Linked DNA regions of Glaciimonas sp. PCH181. The protein of the gene in region 1 interacts with the protein of each later gene in a pairwise test. Links are inferred from orthologs where the notes say so. Each region holds a gene or a part of one and is shown on either strand. Other genes may lie near its edges. The genes, in order: C7W93_RS23360 and C7W93_RS10325.

The links.
Region 2: the proteins of C7W93_RS23360 (region 1) and C7W93_RS10325 interact in binary tests that used the Escherichia coli proteins (3 or more experiments, as listed by UniProt). The link is inferred for Glaciimonas sp. PCH181 from one-to-one orthologs.

What each region holds. Positions count from the first base shown.
Region 1 is NZ_PYFP01000006.1:51,684-54,907, reverse strand. Bases 28-2,927 are described here. They hold C7W93_RS23360 (PTS sugar transporter subunit IIA), read right to left. Parts: upstream 1,766-2,927; coding sequence 1,289-1,765; downstream 28-1,288. Other genes in these bases: queF (NADPH-dependent 7-cyano-7-deazaguanine reductase QueF), read right to left, coding at 2,736-2,927; C7W93_RS23355 (hypothetical protein), read right to left, coding at 1,974-2,582; hprK (HPr(Ser) kinase/phosphatase), read right to left, coding at 235-1,185. Also shown: more of queF, read right to left, coding at 2,928-3,224. UniProt on the Escherichia coli protein: Seems to have a role in regulating nitrogen assimilation.
Region 2 is NZ_PYFP01000001.1:2,240,361-2,244,128, reverse strand. What follows is about bases 191-3,634. They hold C7W93_RS10325 (DUF4118 domain-containing protein), read left to right. Parts: upstream 191-572; coding sequence 573-3,434; downstream 3,435-3,634. Other genes in these bases: kdpE (two-component system response regulator KdpE), read left to right, coding at 3,444-3,634. Outside these bases: more of kdpE, read left to right, coding at 3,635-3,768. UniProt on the Escherichia coli protein: Member of the two-component regulatory system KdpD/KdpE involved in the regulation of the kdp operon. KdpD may function as a membrane-associated protein kinase that phosphorylates KdpE in response to environmental signals.

The DNA.
Region 1 (3,224 bases):
TCATACCGTAACAGTTGTTTTGAAGTACGGTTTATGAAAAAATTGGCTGAACATTGCCGTTATTTGCTAGCGAAATACGCGCTTAAATTACCCAAAATTGTTCTCTTATAAAGTCTATTAATTTCAGAGCAATGACAAGGCCATTATTATCTGGATTGCAAAAAAATGGCCCATCGAAAATTATCGATGGGCCATTTTATTATGACTGTCAGATGCACAATTGTTGCACTACGGTTAGTAGATATCGCTCTCGCTATCCATCACTGCGCGCTGACGCGCAATGAAGTCTTTGAGGGTATCAATCCCGCGTAATTGCAGAATAGTGTTGCGCACCGCTGCTTCGAGCAATACCGCGATATTGCGACCGGCTGCGACAGGAATGATCACTTTGCGAACAGGTAAGCCCAGCACATCATCGTAGTGGGCATCGAGCGGCAGACGTTCGTAGTTTTCTTCGAGTGTTGCGCGGCGTACCAAATGCACGATCAGTTTCAGGCGCATTTTGCGACGGACCGCAGTTTCGCCGAAGATGGTTTTGATATCAAGCAAGCCAAGGCCGCGTACTTCTAACAAATTCTGCAGCAGCGGCGGGCAGCGTCCCTCGATCATGTTGGGCGCAATTCTTGCAAATTCGACGGCATCATCGGCGACTAAACCATGACTACGCGAGATCAGTTCCAATCCTAGTTCGCTTTTACCCAGACCGGATTCGCCAGTGATCAGGACGCCGACGCCAAGCACGTCCATGAAAACGCCGTGCATCGTAATACGCTGCGCCAGTTTCTTGGACAGATATACACGCAGATAATCGATCACTTGCGCTGCGGGCAACGGCGTCGAAAATAAAGGAATATTTTTTTCGTCGCAGACTTCCAGAATATCGGGCGGCGTTGCCAATCCTTGCGCGATGATAAATGCGGGCGGCACGCCAGCCACTAATTCTGAGGTTTGATAGGCCCGCGAGGTTTCGGACAGGCGTTTGTAGTATTGGGTTTCTTGATGTCCAAACACTTGAATTCGTCCGGGATGGATCAAATTCAGATGGCCGACCTGATCAGCAGCGGATGCCGCATCACCCGAAATCAATCGCTCGCCACCGGGGAAGCCGGCAAACCAGCCTAGCTGCAACGATTCGCGATTGTCTTCGTAGAGTTGTTGAATGGAGAGCGGAGTGCTTGAGGGCATAAGAAAGGTCGAGGTGCGTTCTGCTAGTCGCTAATCGCTAAGTGAGTCGAAATGTCATCCCAGACTTTTTGGGCTAATCGATTATGGCGTATTTTGCCGTATTTTAGGATGCATTTTCGGTATTCATCGGCTGCCATGTCACCAGCCTTGCATGTACTGAAAGTGGCTCAGGATCGGTATTGAGAATATCGCGGAAAGCATCGCTAGAGAACATTTCAGCGACTTCGGAAAGGATTTCCAAATGATGCTGCGTCACGTTGTCCGGGACTAGCAAAAATACCAGCAAACTAACCGGTTCGCCATCCGGCGATTCAAACGGAATCGGCTGTGCCAGTCGAACAAAAGCTGCTAGCGGCGCCTTTAAACCTTTAACCCGCCCGTGCGGTACGGCGACGCCGTGACCAAGGCCGGTAGACCCCAGGCGCTCACGTGCAAACAGGTTATCGGAAACGGTGGAACGGGCAATGCCGCAGTTGTTTTCGAAAATTAGTCCAGCTTGCTCGAAGGCACGTTTTTTACTGGAAACTTCCAAATCCAGCACGATATTTTGTGCTGGCAGGATTTTTGCAAGATTAGTCATTTTACGAAGTGGTTTTTTGCATCATAGGGATCTTGAGCAGAATTATAGGCCTGAATTTGGTGCCTAGCACTCAAGAGTCTGCCTGCTGCGCAGAATCGCAGCGAAATAGGGGATTATTTCGTTTATTTTATGCGATTCCCTGATGGACCGAGCCAAACTTCGACGGATTAGTTATTGCAAAATGGCTAAGTAACGATAGGCCTGCGCTCTATTGAACTTGGAAGCGTGCAAATATCAGCAAAACGTCACCGTTACCTTTGTTTCCTGAAAGGCGCGGCACGTAAGACACCATCAATTTAGCTTTTTTTGTTCCGATGCCAGCCAGAGGCAAAGGTAGTGGAAATGGAAATCCGCCGAAGTAATCCTGACGGCTCACCAGCATGGCGGTGTAACCAGCGCTGACTTCAAGCGGCGTTTTAGGGACATTAAAGACCCATTCGTAAGCGTAGCCAGCCATCAATTGCGGTTTGAAATGGGAATCGCGGATGCCGAAAAAATAGAGTGATTCGTCGTTTCCATCAGCGTTTCGGAAGGTACGCCCGCCGCCGATACCCCAAGCCTTCTCGTTTAGTTCTCTAATGCGCTCTGGTGTGTAAGTATTGCGGCCATGATAGGCATAACCGGAAAGATAGACTTCTTCAGCGCCATTGTCGGCGATATTGCCGAGCCGGTCTTTTGTTTGTTGCCACCAGCCGACGCTGCCGGTAGTGCTGTTCGTGCTGGCTGGTTCAGTAGTAGTTTCTTGCGCATACGCTGTCGACAGCAACAGAAAAGTGGTAAGGGCTGCCAGGCAGGATGAAAGAAATTTTCGGGGCATATCGGACTCGTAAGACGTATAGGGAATGTTAAAAAATAATGTTTTCGCGCGGCAAATGCCAGCTGGCAGGCGTGCGCGCTCGCGCAAACCGAACCGGTGCGGAAAATGTTTTTTTATAACTATTTTGGCAAAAAAACTGCGCGCCAATAGGTGTTATTGACGCGCTTGACGCAGATTGGACGGCGGTGGTCCAGAAAAGTTGCAGCGCCACGGATTGATGTCTAATCCGCCTCGACGGGTATAACGCGCATAGACCGAAAGCTTTTGCGGGGCGCAGTGTTGCATGATATCCATGAAAATGCGTTCAACGCATTGCTCATGGAATTCGTTATGGTCACGAAAACTGATCAAATACTTAAGTAAACCTTCTTGATCAATAGGCGTGCCGATATAGTGAATCTGTACGCTGCCCCAATCCGGTTGGCCGGTTACCAGGCAATTTGATTTAAGCAAGTGTGATACTAGCGTTTCATCCACCGGCACAGCATGCCGGTCGGTTTTCAATAGGGTTGGCATCGGCTGATAGTCAGTGACTTCGATATCCAGACGATCCAACAGCAAACCTTGCGGCTCCTTGATGACCTGACGCGAAAACATGTCAGCGGTAGTCAATATAACCTGCACCGTCGCACCAAAGCCAAG
Region 2 (3,768 bases), on another replicon or contig:
TATTCACCATCGCGCTGAGCGATTTATTAGTTCTGGTTGATTCCGTTTGTGAGGAGGGGATTAGTTGGGTCGCTATCGTACATTTAATTAGTAACTTGGTGAGGTTATGCGTCTGGTGCGGGGCTGGCTTCAAATTTGCGGAGCAATTATGGATACGATTAATTTCGGCGCATCTGGCGTTTTTCTTAGCGGTTTTACGGGCTTTTCCTGCTGTTGTGTTGCTGTAGTCAGAATGATCAATGTAAGTGGCGGAATATGTTGAGATGGCGCCTGGCATTTTTTCCTTATTTGTTTTTGAGGACGGTAATTGGTCGCCGGTCCTCAATGTTGTGGGGGATGTCGATAGTTTATGTGAAGGGTATTGCACAACTATCAGCGTAGTTAAGATTGGATCAAAGTAGTTTGGTTCGTTTTAATTCCTGAATAGCCGACACGCTCCAATATGCCGCTCCGATGTTTTTACCCAACACAAATTTCACAATTAAAAACTCCCTAAAACTAAGTAAGAAAAACCTGCAATTTAACTCTACAATTGATATTACTAACCCTAGTAAAAAACGCCCAAAAATCAAATGTCCTCCAACCATCCCGGCAACGATCAGCGTCCCGATCCTGACGCCTTGCTAGCGCGCATGCAAGCCGCACAAAATCTCGCAACGCGTGGCAAATTACGGATTTATTTCGGTGCATCCGCCGGAGTAGGAAAAACCTACGCCATGCTGACCGCCGCCCATAAACTCCAAGCCGAAGGGCGAGAAGTATTAGCAGGGGTCATTGAAAGCCACGGCAGAGTCGATACCGCCGGACTTCTCACCGGTCTGACGACTTTGCCGCTAAAACAGCTTTCTTATCGTGATAAACAATTACCCGAATTTGATCTCGATGCCGCGCTGGAACGTAAGCCGTCGTTAATATTGGTCGATGAACTGGCGCATTCCAACGCACCCGGTTCACGCCATCCCAAGCGCTGGCAGGATGTCGAAGAATTGCTCAGCGCAGGCATCGACGTATTTACCACTCTTAACGTTCAGCATCTGGAAAGCCTGAACGATGTCGTCGGCGGCATCACTGGTATTCGCGTTGCCGAAACCCTGCCCGATACTGTCTTCGATGCCGCCGACGAAGTGGTGCAAGTCGACGTTCCTGCCGATGAATTGCTGGCCCGATTACGGCTAGGAAAAGTCTATAAGCAGCCGCAAGCAGAACGCGCGTCTCGCAATTTTTTTCGCAAAGGCAATTTGATTGCATTGCGAGAATTGGCTTTGCGCCGTACCGCCGATCGCTTGCAAGGCGATGTGCAGGCCTATCGCATTGAAAAATCAATCGGCACCGTCTGGCAAACCGACGCCGCATTGCTTGCCTGCATCGGCCCGACGATTAACGCCGAGCATGTGATTCGCAGTACCGCGCGGCTGGCGACCCAATTGAATACCGAATGGCGCGCTGTGTATGTCGAAACACCGCGCTTGCAGCGGCTGCCATCGGCGCGGCGCGAGGCAATTTTAGAAACGCTTAAATTGGCACAGGCGCTGGGGGCAACGACGGCGGTGTTGTCGGGGGGCGATGTCGCCAAGGTGATTACGGATTTTGCCCGCAGTAATAATATTTCTAAAATCATCGTCGGACGTAGTCAGCATTACGGCCAATGGCGCTGGCAGGCGCTCTGGTCTTCGCAAAGCAATTTCGCGGCAAAACTGGCTGCCGAGGCCAAGGATATCGATCTGATCGAAATCGGTCAGCCGGCGATCCGTGCGGTGGGCAAGGGCGGTTCTGTCACTGCCTCGACCGAGCGTTATTCTGTCAAGCCAAAGCAGCTACTTGGTAAGGCCGGGGTATGGGGCTATGGGTGGGCAATTGCGGCCACTATTTTGGTGACGTTATTGGCGACGCCGATATTGCCCTACTTCGATTTGGCGAATATCGTAATGCTGTATTTGTTGGCAGAAATATTGATCGCGGTGCGCTTTGGACGCGGCCCGGCGATGACCGTGGCATTTTTAAGTATTGCGTCGTTTGATTTCTTTTTTGTGCCGCCGCGATTCTCATTTGCGGTCAGTGATTTTCAGTATTTGATGACGTTTGGCGTGATGCTGGCGGTGGGTTTGATCATCACGCATTTAACAACCGGTTTGCGGTATCAGGCCCGTGTCGCGTCGCATCGGGAGGCACGCTCGCGGGCATTGTTTGAGTTCTCTCGGGAGCTAGCCGGGGCGCTGCAAACTGAGCAGGTATTTGAGACTAGTCGAACATTTTTGCAACGCACTTTTAATGCGCAGACGCTGTTGCTGGTCCCGGATATGGACGGGCGTTTACAGGTGGCTGGCACGCAAAATGACATTCGTTCTGATGATAGCGATCATCAATCTTTAGATATCGGTATTGCGCAATGGGCGTTTGATAATGCGAAGAATGCGGGGATTGGGACCGATACATTACCGGCTAGTAATTATCTTTATTTGCCATTGATTGCGCCGATGCGCACGCGTGGCGTGTTGGCGATTTTGCCGCATAGTCGTCGCTGGATTTTGATTCCCGAGCAGCAGCAGCAACTGTATACTTTTGGCGCATTGGCAGCGATCGCGTTAGAGCGTGTGCATTATGTCGAGGTGGCGCAGGATGCGTTGATCAAGATGGAATCGGAGCGTTTGCGGAACTCATTATTGTCAGCGTTGTCGCATGATTTGCGCACGCCGTTGACGGCGTTGATTGGCTTGTCGGAGTCGTTGGTGTTGGCTAAGCCGCCGTTGCAAAGCGCACAGCAGGGCCTGGCAATTGCGTTGCATGATGAGACGTTGCGGATGAGCGCGTTGGTGACGAATTTGCTGGATATGGCGCGGATACAAAGTGGGGAAGTGAAGTTGAATTTGCAGTGGCAGCCGTTTGAAGAAGTCGTGGGTAGCGCGTTGCGCGCCAGCGCTTCTGCATTGGGTGGACATACTGTGGAGACGCACGTTGCGCATACGTTGCCGCTGGTTCGGTTTGATGCTGTGCTGATTGAGCGGGTGTTGTGTAATTTGCTGGAAAATGCAGCAAAATATGCGCCGCTTTCTTTCTCGCCGTTGGCGGGTACGATTGATTTATCAGCGGTGGTGACGGGGCGGTTTTTGTCGGTGACTGTTTCGGATCATGGGCCGGGATTGCCGGTCGGCATGGAGGAGGCGATATTCGATAAGTTCACCCGTGGTGAACGTGAATCCGCCAAGCCGGGGGTTGGGTTGGGGTTGGCGATTTGCCGCGCCATTGTGGAGGCGCATGGTGGGACTATTCATGCGCGTGGGGGGGGAAGTTTGCATCCTGATTTGCATGCCGCTGCTGGTGCGGATGCTGATGCAAATACGGGCGCTGCATTTACCTTTACCATTCCGTTGGGTGTGCCGCCTAGCATGCCGGAGCCGGAAGAAGGTGAGTTTAATCCGGTTGATTTATCTAACTAACTATTTATCATGAGTGCATCTCAGCCTGTTGCTATTTTGGTCGAAGACGAGCCGCAAATTCGTCGTTTTGTGCGTGCTGCCCTGGAGGATGAGGGGTGGCAAATTTATGAGGCGGATACGATGCACCGGGGGTTGATTGATACCGGGACGCGGAAGCCTAATTTAATTATTTTGGATCTTGGTTTGCCGGATGGCGATGGGATCGATTTTATTCTTGATGTTAGAAAATGGTCGAAGGTGCCGATTATTGTGTTGTCTGCTCGGGTGAGCGAGACTGACAAAATCAAGGCGCTTGATGCGGGTGCGGATGATTATTTGAGCAAGCCATTCGGCG